DNA from 2 places in the Viridibacillus sp. FSL R5-0888 genome. Region 2 is predicted to be linked to the other one. Evidence: riboswitches for the same ligand, from Rfam matches in the RefSeq annotation. Region 2 holds a riboswitch; the other holds the start of a gene.

Region 1 (8,210 bases), 1.6 Mb from region 2:
TGAAATATCCATGCCTATTGTTTTTTGTGCATGTGAAATAATAGTAATTTGATGTTTAAAACGCGGGACAAGACGTAATGTTAATGAAATGACCAGCGCTAGTGCGGGAGATACCTTACCGAATAAATAAAGAAATTTATCGGATGTCATTACAACGTTATAACAACCAAACCAAAAAATGACTGAACAGATCATAATCGACATCGCAAATCCATAAACAATAGCCTCTAATGTTATAGCATTATAATCTATGTAAAATAGAATGATTTCCCCATCATGACTAATAAGTGGATTAATAATTGCAGCGATAAAAAACATCGGCACGAAAAATTTTAAGCCGCTAACAAATGATTTTCTATTCAGTAATAGACTTAATGTAATTGCTCCAATACATGTAATGAGTAAATAAACTGGATGCATATAGAACATGGAAAGTCCGATGACAGATGCAAAATATGCGAAAAGGACAATGGGGTGATACGTTTCAAATGCTTTCATGATGCATAGTACTCCTCTTTAATCATTATTTACCTATGTCGCGACCTAGATCAACAGTGTATTGGAATTGAATATTGTCTCCATTTTTCACAGTAACTGCGCTAACCCCATAACTAGGGAACTGACCGTTTACAGAATACATCCAGCCACTTAGATCACCTGCATCAAATTCATATAAATGATTCATGCCTTCAATATAGACCGACCCATATTGATTTTCACCCGCTCCTTCATACTCAAGATGAATACCATGTTCATTTGTCGCACGTCTTAAAATAGACCAAACCGTTTCATCTTCGTTTAAGATTTCATATTTAGTTGACTTTAAAATAACGCCGTTTTTTGGGACGTATTTTTCACTTTGTAATGCAGGTTTTAACATATCCCAATGTGTCAGCAATGTTGCAGCACTAATGGAGATGGTCACATATTCTTTTTTCTTTTCATCTTCTTTATTAGGCTTACTTGGCTTTTGAGCGACGTTATTATTTTCGGGTTTTTTATCTTTGTCTGGCTTTTGATCTTTTGACGGTGATTTATCCTTAGATGGTGCTGGACTTTTATCTGGCTTCTCTTTATTTGAACTAGTCGAAGTATCTTTACTAGGTGTTTTCGAAGTTGGTGTTGATTCAGTTTTAGATGTGCTAGTTGGTTGTTCTTTTTTTGGCGTTACCTTTGCTTCATTTTTTTGTTCCTTTTGCTTTGTTTCGGTCTTTTTCTCTTCTTCGTTATTTGGCTTTTTAGCATCTATTGTTGAATCCTTTTCTATTTCTTCCTTTGTGGATACTTCACCTTTATCTCCTTTAACGATTACCTTAGTCTCACTTGCTCCATCAACACTTTGTTCTTGCTCAGTTTGATTATTATATTCTTCAACTGATTGAATCTTACAGCCAGTGATAATGATCAATGAGAGAATCATCATTAGCCATAACGGTATTAATTTTTTCATATATCGCACCTCTTCTTATAGATGGGAATAGGGTGCTGGAGATAAACTCCAACACCCTTCCTAGATCTTTCAAGTTATTTCGTTTTAACCGTTACTTTTGTCGCGTTACTTTTGTTACCAGCCTTGTCTTTGGCATAGACTGTTAATTTAGTATTAGCTCTTTGATTTTTAATTTTAACAGTAAATTGCCCCTTACTATTTACAGTACCTTTACCGATAGACGTTTTACCTTTTAGTACATACACTTTTGCATCTTTTTCAGCTGTACCAGTCACTTTATTAGTCGACTTTGTTACTTTTTTAACTGATGGTGCTTTAGGAGCCGTTTTATCAGCTACTTTTAATGTGAATGCTTTGCTCTTATTTTTAGATGCATCTGTAACATAAATTTTCAATGTTGAATTAGCTTTTTGCTTTTTGATTGTTAAAGAGTATGTGCCTTTTGTAGATGCAGTAGTTGATGCTAGTAGCTTAGAGCCGTTATAAATCGTAACTTTCGCTCCTGCTTCAGCTTTGCCTTTAACAATTGTTGTTTGATCACTAACTTTATTAGCTGTTGCTACTTCAGGTGCTGTAATGTCAAATTTAAGTGACTCTGCAGCATCAGACATATCATAAATACGGTTTTTGCCTTTTACAAAGCGGTCATATGCAGCAAGTGCACGTAATCCTTGATCTGAAGACATTAAGTTTGGAATTTTAAGTGATAAACCGCTTTTTAATCCACCTGTAGCACTATCTACAAAACTTACTAGGTTAGAAACAGCCCAGTTACCATTACCTTTGACGAAACGTGGATCCGTCTTTGGATTTGTTTGATTAGACGTTAAATTGATGATGAATTGAGATACCGTTTCAGGGCTGTCACCTTTTGCCCACTCTGAGTAGAAACCACCTTGTTCACCTAGTTCTTTACCTAAATAATCATTTGCTTTTTCAACTGCTGCTTTTACCTTGTCATCCTTTGTATAAGGTGCTAAAGCCGTAGCCGTCATTGATGTTGAATCTTTATCAGATCCATAATCTAGAGCCCACGCAAATGATCCATCTTCAAATTGATCTTTTACTAAATCATTTACTAATTTAGTTCTTGTAATCTCTGCATATTTCGATTCCGTTGATAAATCATAATTTTTCGTATCAATAGCATTTAAGAAATGAAATTTATTCCCATTAGTTAATTTTTCTGCTTTTTCTGTAGCTAAATATGTATCATACATAGACTTAACTAAATCATATCCCCCAATATTACGTGGATCTTTGTTGATTGCTGTTAGTGCAATAATGACTTTTGAATATTTACCAACGTCTTCAGAGATTTTGCCATCTTTACTTTTAACCTCTTTGACTAGATTATTGTAATAAGTTTCATAGTATTTAGATGGAACTGGTACGCTAGCACGAGCGAAATCAGTTACGTAGTCTTCATCACCAAATGATGGATTCGGCACTTGTTGTAGTAAAAATGCCGCTGTTGAATTTAGAACGTTTTTATAACTGACATCTTTCGCTGGTACTTGAACTGTCGCTGACGTATTTTCTGCAGCGGTTACTGTCGACAATTGTCCTGGTAGTTGTGAAAACGCTAATAAACTTGCCATACCGATTGGTGCTGCCCATTTTCTTACCCATTTACTTTTGTACATGTTGAAATCCCCCATATCTTTTTGTGAATTATTAGTAGTTTTCACTTCAAAAGGATACAAAAAAATGTAAAAGGGCAAAAAAATATCCCTTTACACAATGCAAAGAGATTTTGGACGGCGAAATGCCAGAAAAATGTACAGTTATATACAAAAAGGCCTTCGATGCTCCAAATCTCCCCCTCGAAGATTGAAACTACATTATAAAAGCAGGTCTCCTGGCTTGTGTATCTATTTACTCTTGTTCCTTCCCAGCGCATTATACATGCACCAGTGGTTTGCAACAATTTCATCCTCACTTACAGTAGCGGGGCTGCATCGGATTTACACCGATTTCCCTTTTAGCTTATGATCAACATAAGCACTCTTATAAGAACTATTTAATTGTCTATTAATCTAAAGTATTTCATAAAAGTTTTAGAATGTAAATTAATATTTTTTATTGTATTAAAATTCAGACTTTTTCGTATTAAAACAATAAAAACATAATAAAACCCTACCTGTTTTTAGCAAAGGGTAGGGTTTTTATAAAATTACTATGGCATCAGACTTCGTAATCATCGCTTCCCTTCGTATGTTGATTGAATGCGTTTAACTGCTCTACTGTTAAGTTTCTCACGTAAAGATAAAAATTCATCGACTCCATACCATAATTTTCACAAGCTAGACAATACGTTTCATAACCTTCTCTATACATTTCCATGTGGATACCCTCCTGTTATATAACAAATTAATTATTTTTTATTACTATATAACAGTCAGAGTTATCTGTCAATTGATTCATCAAAAAATATTTACCGTTTTTTCAACATAAAAACACCAAACTTTTTAATTGAAAGTTTGGTGTTTTATATTAAATAATCGATGTCCCAGTCTTAACTTTGTCCTTCGTAACAAGACTTACTACAACAAATGCTACTAAAGATAAGATAATCGGCAACGTAACCGTATGCATACCTAATACACTTGGCATTATTTGATCAATGTAGATATAAGATGAAATCCCGATAATCATCGATGCAATTGCACCGTATTTGTTTCCTGTTTTCCAGTAGAGACCAAATACAACCGGCCATAAGAATACAGATTCCAATCCACCGAAAGCAAATAAGTTCAGCCAAATAAGTAAATCTGGTGGACGTAGAGCTACTAGTACCACTGCTATCCCAATAACTGTAGTCACATAGAAACTTGCTTTTTTAATCTGTGCATCTGATGCAGTTGGTTTTATATAGTTTAAGTAAATATCCTTTACCACAGTTGAACTTACTAAAATAAGTAAAGCATTGACGGTAGACATAATGGCCGCCATTGGAGCAGCTAGAACAATTCCTGCTAAATAAGGGGGTAATACTTTTAGCGTTAGTAAAGGCATCACTTTATCGCCTATTTCTACGCCTGGTAATACTGGACGTGCTAGTACACCGATTAAATGCATGCCAAACATAACTGTAGCAAGTGCAATTGTGCCAATGATAATGGCTGTATGCATGCCTTTTGAGTTTTTATATGACATGGCACGAACGGCAATTTGAGGTAAGCCAATAACACCTATCCCAATTAAAATCCAAAATGTCGAAACATATAATGGCGTTAAACTACGATCTGCCCCATAAGGAGATACAAGGTTTGGATTTTCAGCTACTAAATCACTCATGATATTCGATATTCCACCACCAGCAATAACCGTAGCGACAAGTAAAATAACTGTCCCAATGACCATTACAGAACCTTGTACTGCATCTGTTAATGCTACTGCACGGAAACCGCCAATAATCACATAAATTAATACAGCACCTGCAAAGATAAACAATGCAGTAGAATAGTTTAAGCCTGTTAATGACTCAATTAATCGCGCTCCACCAATCCACTGAGCTGCCATAGAAGCAAATAAAAATAAAATAATACTGATTGCAGATACAATGACAACTATTTTGCTTTGATATCGTTCTCGTAAAAAATCAATTAGTGTTATTGCTTGATATTTACGTGCAATAATTGCAAATTTTTTACCGAGAATCATTAGAACGAAGTAACCTGCTGGTAACTGTGCCATGGCCAAAAGTACCCAACCGAGGCCTGTATTATAGGCAACACCTGGTCCACCAATAAAACTACCAGCACTTCCGTAAGTGGCCATCATTGTCATCGCAAGTAAGAAGCCACCCATTTCACGTCCGCCAAGGAAATATTCTTGCAAGAACGAATTTGATTGCATGACTTGGCGATTCGCCCATATCCCAATTCCAAAAATAACTACTAGAAAAACAACTAATGGAATAATCACTTGCCAATGTATCATTTGTGTTCACCCTCCTCATCGTCAAATGGCACATCTTTGAAGAGGAATTTAATGACGAAAATTATAAGGATGACCATGAAAATAGTACCTGCAATACAGCTATAGAAAAACCACGCTGGAAAACCAAGTACATATGTATAAGAAGACGGATCTCCTGATCCCATCCCATAAGCAAAGCCAAACCAAATACTAAAATTGATGATTACAAGAATCACCCCAATGATGGCTTCACGATGCGCAATCTTAAATCGCTTATCATTCATATAACAATCTCCTTTGTGAAGAATCACAACATATTAAAAATAAGTTGCTTTTATAATAATACGTTCTCATTTAAAAAATTGAAAGTATAGAGTTTAGTTTACATAATATTATTATGTAAACTAAAGAAATAAGTATTATTTTTGTATAAAAACATTAAATTATAATAAATGGTAATTAATGCTATGATGGTTTATTTCCGAAGTAGCTAAGAGGAACCCTATTTACTCATTTAGGTTGAGAGGTAAAAGAAGGAATACCTTTAAAAACAACAAACTGGCAACTACAAGATGTAATTCAACGTTATCTAGAACAAGTTAGAGGTGGCATCCCATTTGGCGCTGAGCAAGCTAATTTCAAGTATAAAGTGGTTCACCACTTTATACTTGAAATATTGGACATAGATTGTGGATTTAGTGGCATAAAATAAGCTAAAGATATATAAAAAAGCGCCCTTAAGTTATGTTTCTAACTTGAGGGCGCTATAAAACTTAAAGTACGCTTAAATTATCATCTTTTAAATCACTAATGAACATGCAGCCTGGTCCGTGCGTAATCATTATAGCTGGTTTACTTTCCATCGCTACAGCTTGAGGCGTAACACCACAAGCCCAAAATACCGGAACCTCATCTTCTTTGATCGTTACAGCATCTCCAAAATCAGGAGTATTTACATCTGTAATCCCAATTCGGCTTGGATCTCCGATATGAATCGGTGCGCCATGAACATCTGGAAAGCGAGAAGTAATTTGTACAGCTCGGATTACATCGGCATGTTTCATAGGACGCATACTAACAACCATTGGGCCTTCGAAAATACCTGCTTTTTCACATGGGATATTCGTTTTATACATAGGTACATTACAGCCTTCTTCTATATGTCTTACTGGAATACCACTTGCAAGAAGTGGTGTTTCAAAAGTGAAGCTACATCCTAGTAGGAAACATACCATATCATCTTCCCAATAATCTGTAACATCGGTTACTTCTTCAGTAAAAACACCATCACGATATATTCGATATCTCGGAATATCTTTGCGAATATCTGCATCAGATGCAATAGAGTTAGGTGTATACGACCCAATATCGGATACATCTACTAGTGGACAAGATTTTGGATTGCGTTGACAGAATAATAAGAAATCATAAGCATACTCTTTCTTTAAAATCACTAAGTTTGCTTGCGTATAGCCTTTAGCCATACCTGCTGTTGGTCCAGTCAATTCACCATTTCGAATTAATGCTCGAATAGCATCTGGAGTCATCGTATCGTATTGTGTCATCACAATTCCCCTTTCTTTTTCACTAGCTAAATAGTTTTGGTAATTCGATAATAAGTGTACGAACGCTAAGTACAGCCATAACAACTACAACAAAAATACCAGGGATGGTTAACCACATCGGATGCTTATAATTACCAACAACATCTTTTTTATATGCTGCGATCAATAACGTACCAAGTGCAAGCGGTAAGATTATTGCATTGATTGCTCCTACTAAAACTAGAATTTTCACAGGTTTACCAACGAATGCAAATGTGATAGTTGATACAACGATAAAGGCGATAATTACCCAGTTATGATATTTTTCAATTAATGGATGGAATGAACGAATAAATGATACTGATGTATATGCAGCACCTACTACAGAAGTAATAGCTGCAGCCCACATAATAACACCAAACATACGATAACCGATTTCACCTGCAGCTAATTTAAAGACAGAAGCCGGTGGGTTAGCAGGGTCAATTGCTAAACCTTGGTGTACAACACCTAATACTGCTAAAAACAGAGCTACACGCATAATACCTGTAGCAGCAATACCCGTTACAGAACTCTTTGTTACATCTGGTAAAGATTCTATACCTTTAACACCTGCATCAAGTAAGCGGTGGCCACCGGCGAATACAATGTAACCGCCAACTGTTCCTCCAACTAAAGTTACGATTGATAAAATATCCAGTTTTTCAGGTGTAAATGTATTAGCTAATGCATCACCAACTGGAGGCGATGTTGTAAAAGCAACGTACATCATTAGTAAAATCATGATAAAGCCAGCTGCTTGTGCAACCTTATCCATCGCTTTACCTGCCTCTTTTACAAGGAAAATGAAAATTGCAAAAATTGCACTTATTACTGCACCCGTAATCGGATCTAAGCCGAGCATAGCATTTAATCCTAGACCAGCTCCTGCAACGTTACCAATATTAAATGCTAGACCACCAATAACAATCATGATGGCTAATACCATACCTAAACCAGGAAGTACTTTGTTGGCAATCTCTTGACCACGCATACCTGATACTGCGATGATACGCCAAACATTCATTTGAGCGAAGACATCTAAAATAAGTGAAACTAAAATAACAAAGGCAAAACTAGCACCTAATTGTTGTGTAAAGACCGTCGTTTGTGTTAAAAACCCTGGTCCAATCGCTGATGTTGCCATAAGGAAAGCAGCTCCTAATAAGACGCTGCGTCCTACTTTCTTTCTCCCTTGCCCTTGATCTAAGTTAACCTTTGTCATATGAAAACCCCTTTTTATACGTGAAATG
Region 2 (8,210 bases):
AGAAGATTCAGCAGGCGGTAAGCCATATTGGTTAGTATGGGTGACTATCGATCACAAAGAAGGCGGAGCTTACTTCGCTGGTATAACGGCTTGTGAAATGGTTGTCAATAGGGAAAAACGTCGTGGTTATAAAATTTTAGCAGACCATGTCAATAAAATGGATAAATCGATGAAGCGTCATATCATTATAGAGCATATGGATGCAGAGTCAAAACGAGTGCTAGGTGAGTTTTTACACGGCTTTAACGAGAAAATGTGGTCTTTAAGTTCAGAACAATTACGTAAAGAATTGGCCTTCTAAAATTTTGAAAATAATTGAACAAAATGTGACATTTGTAAAGCGGTTTCAATACATGGTTGAAACTGTCATTGAAAGGCAGTACACTTTAACTACAACTTACGAAAGTAAGCTAGGACATCTGGTAACCGATTTCAAATGAGTGACAAGTGGCATTTTGACAAACCCAAGCCGAATGCCCCATGTAACTCATATTTTCGAGAACCAAAAAGCTTCATCTTCCTAAGGATAACGGACTCCTTAGAAGATGAAGCTTTTTTATTTATTCAAATAATGAAAAAGGAAACAGACTCCAAGATGTTTCGTCCTTTTTCGTTAAATCACTAACAATGCTTGGATCAGTACATAGCTTTTTTGGAACATCCTTCTTTTTCATATAGACAAGTCGTTGTTTATCACAACTTGATGTTGCGATACCGCCTGTTTTAACATCGACAATTACGCCTTCAATATTATCGGGTGCCATAAATGGCTCACTAGGAAGTCCTTCATGTACTTTTTCCATAAAATCAATCCAAATTTGTTTTGTAGCACGTGAATCTTCTGCACTTGTCATTTGTTTTCCTTTATCATAACCGTTCCAAACACCAGCAGTTAAAGAAGGGGTAAAACCAACCATCATTTGATCGGTTAAAGTTGTACCGGATTTTGCTGCATAAGGTCTGGTTTGTTTGTTGCGAATTGAAATCCCGGTTGCCGGTGCGTAATCATTAAAGACTGGATCGAACATACCAGTCATCAACTGTGTGATTAAAAATGCGTCATCTGAATTAATTACTTGTTTCTTTTTTTGTTTCTTTTCTGCTTTATAAATAACTTTCCCGTTTGCATCTGTAATCGAAATAATAGTCGTTGGTTTCTTTTGAACACCTTTTGCCGCTAATGTATTATATGCGGAAGTTAAATTCATTAAGCTTACTTCAGAAGTACCAAGAGCTACTGCTGGTGAATTTTGTAATTTACTTTGAATATTAAATCGCTCCAGTACACTGCTGAATGCCTTATAGCCGATTGTTTCAAACGTCTTGACTGCGTAGATATTATCCGATATAGCAATTGCCTGTGCCAATGACATTGGATGATCCGCGAATTCGCCGTTTACATTTTTGGGTTCGTACTTAGAGCGTCCATCATCATAAGTGAAAATGGTAGGGCTAGTATCCATAAACGTTAAAGGAGTATAACCTTTTTCTAGTGCAGCACTATACAAAAATGGCTTAATAGCAGATCCAGGTTGCCTTTTTGCTTGTGTTACCCTATTGAATGTACTTGTTAAATAATGTCGTCCTCCAACTAGAGCAGTAACATAACCTGTAGAAGGATCCATACTAACGAAGCCAACTTCTAGTTCATTATTTGGTAACGATTTTTCAACAGCTTCCTCAGCAGCTTTTTGATGGGAAGTATTCAATGTTGTTTTGATTACCCAACCACCTTCTTCAAAGCGACGACCTTTCTCAGTCAGTATATCTTTTGCTTCCTGCCAAGCTGTATCTAAAAAGTATGGTGCTAGTGATTTCGAATTTTCCCATTCCTCATATTTAAAATCAAGAGTCTCCTTCTTAGCTCGTTCTGATTGTTCTTCAGAAATAACATTTTGGTTAGACATCAAACTTAATATTAATTGTTGACGACCTATTGATTTTTCCTTATTTACTGCAGGGGAATAAATGCCTGGTCCTTTTGGAATTCCAACTAGTAAAGCAGCTTCAGAAAGTGTTAAATCTTTTGCTGATTTCCCAAAATAAAATCTACTTGCAGCTTCTATACCGTACATACCATGTCCAAAGTAAACAGTATTTAAATAGCCTTCCAAAATCTTATCCTTATCATAAAAGACTTCTAAACGGTATGCATAGAGTGCCTCATTTGCTTTCCTTAACCATGATTTCTCATGCGTTAAATACAAATTACGAGCATACTGCTGCGTAATTGTACTCGCTCCTTCAACTTTGCGCATTGCCTTAACATCTTTCAATAATGCACCTGCAATACGGGTGTAATCAAAACCGTTATGCGAATAGAAATCTTTGTCCTCCGTTGCAATAAGTGCTTGTGCAACAAAAGGTGAAATTTCATCTAGGTTTACCCAGTAGCGACGTTCCATAGAAAATTTATCGCCAGCTCGATGTCCATCCGTATCTAAAAAAACGGTTGCCTTCGGAACAGCGAGAGAAGGCGCACCCGCAATTTGTGCGTATATTCTGAGTGACAGCAATACTGTTAAAACAGCTGAAATACCTACGACACTCCACATAAGAGTACGTTTCCATCGCTTATTCACCCTTCTTTTTCGCCAATAGTCTGCTCGATTCATAAGAACAGCTCCGTTCCACCAATTTAGCGATAGTATGTGATGATTATATGTAAAATAAACGGACGAAAAAAATTAAAAAGGATGAATTTGGTAATTATTTGACAGCAACAAAAAACGCTAAGATAATGGTGAATTCTCTTAGCGTTTTTTAAAAATATTTCTAATTATTTAATTGATTAAAGTGAACGAGTTGATTTGAACCTCTTTCTATAGCTTGCATGATGGCTTTATCTGCCGAAAATGCGAGATCCTTTGACGTATTACCATTGTCAGGATATGAACAAATACCGATGGAAACCGTAATAGGAATTACATGACCAGAGGACACAACGAGTGGCGTTTTGGCAATTTGTGATTGAATTAAATTTGCATAATGTATTCCATAAGCAGGCGGAGCATCTTTGCAAACAATATAAAATTCTTCACCACTAATTCTAGCAGCTTCTGCATCAATCGTTTTCACATAGTTTTTTAACTGTGTACCAATTTGTTGTAAGATTTCATCACCAACAGGATGACCATACGTTTTATTAACTTTTTTAAAAGAGTCAATATCAATTAATATCAATGAAAAGGGGACATTATTAGAGAGTAAATCATCTATTATTTGCTGGAAGCGTCGGTTATTCGGCAGTCCAGTTAAATAATCTGTTTCTGCCATTTTTTCAGTTTCTCGCATACGATTAAATTGATTTCGAATTGATTTTAATACAAGTAAAGTTATGTAAAATGACAAAATATAAAAAAGTGCAGTTTGAATAACATTTTGTAAGCCATGTGTCCAAGTATCTGAAAGAATATAGAAAACAATGCAAACTTGGAAAACGATATAAGTGAAATAGAAATAGATATTGCGGAATGTAATTGGTTTTTTTATTGAAATAAATGTGATAACGCCACCAATTACTAAAATATTTAATCCTGCAAAAATAGATGTTTCTGACAATCCAAACACATAAATTCGAAAAATCCCAATGATGAGAGAGGACAGAGCGATAGCAATTGGACCTCCGAGCAATCCACTGAGTAAGATACTAATAAAACGACCATCACTAATAATATCATTTTGGTAATGTACAGCCGTGCCCATCAAAAGTAAACCGGTAAGTCCAGCTACAAGACCGACAATCCAAGGTTGCAGCTCAATAAAACTATCTTGATAAGGTTCTAAAGACTCGTATAACCAATATGAAAATATAACAAAAGTAAATAATATCGAAAAATTAATGACTAATTCGAGCAACATATAGATTCTCTCCTACCATTTTATCCCTCCATTATAACATCCAATTTTACAAGGAAAATGAAAATAATTATGCATTCGCTATAAAACGACAAAAGGTAGTTCGAGCGTGTGATTTTAAAGAATTCACTGTTTGTCCTAAATTTACTTACACCTTGAAAAAACAAGCGAATCTAACCTATAATAAGAAGGTTATATAAAGAATGGAACGGAGGCCCATAAGTATGACTAGTGAACTTAAAGCACCCGTAAAATTAAAGTTAAAAACGACAATTCGACAATCTGAAGCAGAAGCAGCTGAAACTTATGAGCTTTGGTCAGAAGGTACGATAGTTCAAAAAAGGGACCAAACGTACTTACAATATGAAGAAGTTCAAGAAGATAAACATATTCGTTCAACTTTAAAATTCGGTAATAATGAGGCAGTTATTCTTCGAAATGGTGATGTGAAAATGCGTATGCCATTTTTACTTAATCATGAACAAAACGGCCATTATGATAGTGAATTCGGTGCATTACCAATCGTGACGTATACGAAGGACATGCTATTCGAACCGCATGACAGTAAAATGAGCGGACGATTTTATTTAAACTATGATTTAATCATTGGTGGACAATCAGTAGGCGATTATACTTTAGAAATTAATTACTCGGAGGGAAAATAATGAACGCAGTAGAACAAGTGCAACACGCGATTAAAGAAGCGCTTCTTGCAGCAGTATCAAAAGCAGGTCTTTTAGAAGATACATCAACATTGAATATACACTTAGAAACACCAAAGGATAAGACGAATGGCGACTATGCAACTAATATTGCTATGCAACTTACAAAATTAGCGAAAAAACCACCTCGTGCAATCGCTGAATCTATTATTGAAAACCTTGATACTACAGGTACTGCTATTGAGAAGATCGACATCGCAGGTCCTGGTTTTATGAATATTGTGCTACGCAAAGACTATTTGGCAGAAGTAATCACAACTGTTTTAGCGCAAGGTACAGAATATGGACGTTCACAAGCTGGCGCTAATGAAAAAGTACAAGTTGAATTTGTATCAGCTAACCCAACTGGTGACCTTCATTTAGGACATGCCCGAGGAGCATCTGTAGGGGATTCATTATGTAACGTTCTAGACTTTGCAGGATATGATGTCTCACGTGAATACTACATCAATGATGCAGGTAATCAAATCAATAATTTAGCAGCATCTTTAGAAGCTCGCTACAAACAATCGTTAGGCTTAGATGCTTCTATGCCTGAAGACGGTTATCATGGTCAAGATATTATCGATATCGCAGGTAAATTAGCTGCTGAGTTTGGTGATTCGATTCTAAGTAAATCAGATGAAGGACGCTTTGAATTTTTCCGTGAGCATGGCTTGAAATTAGAGCTTGGTAAATTACAAAAAGACTTAGCAAACTTCCGTGTAGACTTTGACGTTTGGTATTCTGAGACATCACTTTATAAATCAGGTAAAGTTGAAACGGCTCTAGAAAAACTTCGTGCGAATGGTCATGTATTTGAAGAAGAAGGCGCTACTTGGTTCCGCTCGACAACATTTGGCGACGATAAAGATCGCGTACTTATAAAAAATGATGGCTCTTACACATATTTAACACCAGATATTTCATACCATGAAGATAAAATTCAACGTGGATTCACTAAACTTATCAACATTTGGGGAGCTGACCACCATGGCTATATCCCGCGTATGAAAGCAGCAATCGAAGCACTTGGTTATGATCGTGACACATTAGAAGTTGAAATCATTCAAATGGTGAACTTAATGAAAGACGGCGAAAAAGTGAAAATGAGTAAACGTACAGGTAACGCGGTTACTTTACGCGAACTTGTTGAAGAAGTTGGCTTAGACGCAGTACGTTATAACTTTGCAATGCGTGCAGGTGATTCACATATGGACTTTGACCTTGACCTAGCTGTTAAGCAATCAAATGAAAACCCTGTTTACTATGCACAATATGCACATGCTCGTATTTCTTCAATCTTGCGCCAAGCAAAAGAACAAGGATTAGCAGCATCTAAAGAACATTTAAATCTTCTTAATGCAGAGAAAGAAATTGATGTCTTGAAAAAAGTAGGGGACTTCCCACAAGTTGTTGCGGATGCTGCGAAGAATCGCACACCACACCGTATTACTAACTACATTCAAGAACTAGCAGCAACTTTCCACAGCTTCTACAATGCTGAAAAAGTATTAGATGCTGATAACAAAGATCGCTCAGAAGCACGTTTATCTCTAATTACAGCAGTTCGTACTACAATCGCCAACGCACTAAAACTTATTGGCGTATCAGCACCTGAGAAAATGTAATGACAGAAATACCCTTTTAGCTACTGAGGTTGAATAAGCTTGTGAATCTAAGAGGTACTTATAAAAAGACTATTTCTCACTGAATAAGTGTGGAATAGTCTTTTGGTTTTTATAAAGAACAAATGAAAGAAAAAAATTGCGCTAGTTAAAGATAAAATAGCTAGACTTCATCGATTCATGTCACAATGTGTTATTGCTAATAGTTCCACCAAGCCTAGTAACATCTTGGACAAGTATTTAATTTTCTGTATAATTGAACACGATGTAATAACAATTGTATATTGTGAAACATGATGGTTCTTTACTTTGATTCAGTAAAGAGAAAAGGGAAGTCGGTGTAAATCCGACGCGGTCCCGCCACTGTATGTGTGAGTAAGTCGTAATTTGTCACTAAAGTATAACACTTTGGGAAGGCACGGCAAGCTGTGATCACGAGCCAGGAGACCTACCAACATGGAGACCACCAATTAGAACTACGCGGATAGAAATGGTGTCAGTAAAAGTGCATTTTAGTACAGCTATGTATATATTCACTGTCATCGTATCTCTCGTCGTAAAACGAGAGATTTTTTTATGAACAAGGAGGAAATGTAAATGAAGAAAATATGGCAATTTTGTTTAGTGTTTGTTTTAGCACTAGGCGTATTAGTAGGCTGTGGCCAAACGGAAGATACGAAGAAAAAGGAAAATAGTGAATCAGCGACAGAGCAACAGGTAGCAGGGTATCCATTAACAGAGACTGATGCACTTGGCAATGATGTGAAATTTACAGAAGCACCAAAGAGCATTATTACATTGGTACCAAGTAACACAGAAATTCTTTTCGCGTTAGGATTAGAAAAAGAAATTATTGCTGTATCGGATAATGATGATTATCCTAAAGCGGCAACGAAAAAAGAAAAAATCGGTGGGATGGAATTTAACGCCGAGAAAATTATTAGCTTAAATCCAGAAGTTGTTTTTGCACACGAAACACTTTTAGGTACTTCTGAAGCAGGTCTCCAACAATTACGTGATGCAGGATTGAAAGTTTTCGTTGTAAAAAATGCTGAGAATTTTGATGAAACGTATAAAACAATTGAACAAATAGGCCACATTACAGGTAAAGCAGATGAGGCTAAGAAGATTACTGATGATATGAAAGCAAAAGTAAAAGAAGTACAAGTTAAAGTGAAAGATGTAAAACAAAAATCAGCATTCGTCGAAACAACAGACGAACCTAATATTTACACTGCGGGTAAAGATACATTTATGCAAGAAATGTTTGATCTAGCTAATATTAAAAACGTCACAGCAGATCAAACAGGCTGGTTCCAAATTGACTCTGAGGAAATTGTGAAACGTAATCCAGATACAATTATTGTGAAATACAACCATGTGAAAAATATTGTCGAGAAGGTGAAAAAACGCCAAGGATTTGATAGTATCACAGCTGTTAAAAATGATGCAGTTGTTCAAGTTGATGCGAACTTAACAAGCCGTACAGGTCCTCGTCTTGCTGAAGGATTAGAGGTCATTGCAAAAGCAGTATATCCAGAGGCTTTTGAGTGAGGAAAACCATTTTAGGGTACACCATAGCCTTTGTGATTTTAATTGTTAGCATTTGGCTAGGTGTATCAATTGGTTCTGTAAAAGTACCAATTAGTACGTTATGGAATACGGCAGCGGATCCAACAGCGACGAATATATTGTGGAAAATACGCATGCCGCGTGTTGTGCTTGCAGGGTTAGTAGGAGCCTCACTGGCCATTGCGGGCGCTGCTTTCCAAGGATTGCTGAAAAATCCTCTCGCCGATCCGTATACGTTAGGAGTGTCATCTGGTGCCTCGGTAGGTGCTGTGGTGACGCTCTTTTTCGGCATTTCGACCCCTATTTTTGGTATATACACATTACCAGCCTTCAGCATGCTAGGGGCCTTATTGGCGATGATGGGTGTAATGGCTTTTGCACGATTAGTTGATCGAACTATGAAAATGGAAACGCTGATTTTAACAGGGATTATCGTTAGTTCATTTTTAGG

Evidence for each region. A riboswitch is a leader RNA that binds a small molecule or an ion and turns the genes downstream of it on or off. The one in region 2 is predicted to bind cobalamin.
Region 1: another riboswitch for cobalamin. It lies ahead of MKY02_RS11260 (Ig-like domain-containing protein); the one in region 2 lies ahead of MKY02_RS19285 (helical backbone metal receptor).

Annotation. Positions count from the first base shown of each region.
Region 1 is NZ_JBBPAU010000001.1:2,262,712-2,270,921, forward strand. It holds gene MKY02_RS11250 (energy-coupling factor transporter transmembrane component T) at 1-498, opposite strand, end outside; gene MKY02_RS11255 (DUF4430 domain-containing protein) at 524-1,450, opposite strand; gene MKY02_RS11260 (Ig-like domain-containing protein) at 1,525-3,096, opposite strand; cobalamin riboswitch at 3,285-3,477, opposite strand; gene MKY02_RS11265 (hypothetical protein) at 3,638-3,796, opposite strand; gene panF (sodium/pantothenate symporter) at 3,947-5,392, opposite strand; gene MKY02_RS11275 (YhdT family protein) at 5,392-5,658, opposite strand; gene MKY02_RS11280 (putative hydro-lyase) at 6,148-6,939, opposite strand; gene MKY02_RS11285 (NRAMP family divalent metal transporter) at 6,962-8,182, opposite strand; gene MKY02_RS11290 (LamB/YcsF family protein) at 8,197-8,210, opposite strand, start outside.
Region 2 is NZ_JBBPAU010000001.1:3,892,204-3,900,413, reverse strand. It holds gene MKY02_RS19310 (YwhD family protein) at 1-301, shown strand, start outside; gene MKY02_RS19305 (transglycosylase domain-containing protein) at 561-2,615, opposite strand; gene MKY02_RS19300 (GGDEF domain-containing protein) at 2,776-3,861, opposite strand; gene MKY02_RS19295 (DUF1934 domain-containing protein) at 4,083-4,523, shown strand; gene argS (arginine--tRNA ligase) at 4,523-6,190, shown strand; cobalamin riboswitch at 6,468-6,657, shown strand; gene MKY02_RS19285 (helical backbone metal receptor) at 6,785-7,741, shown strand; gene MKY02_RS19280 (FecCD family ABC transporter permease) at 7,750-8,210, shown strand, end outside.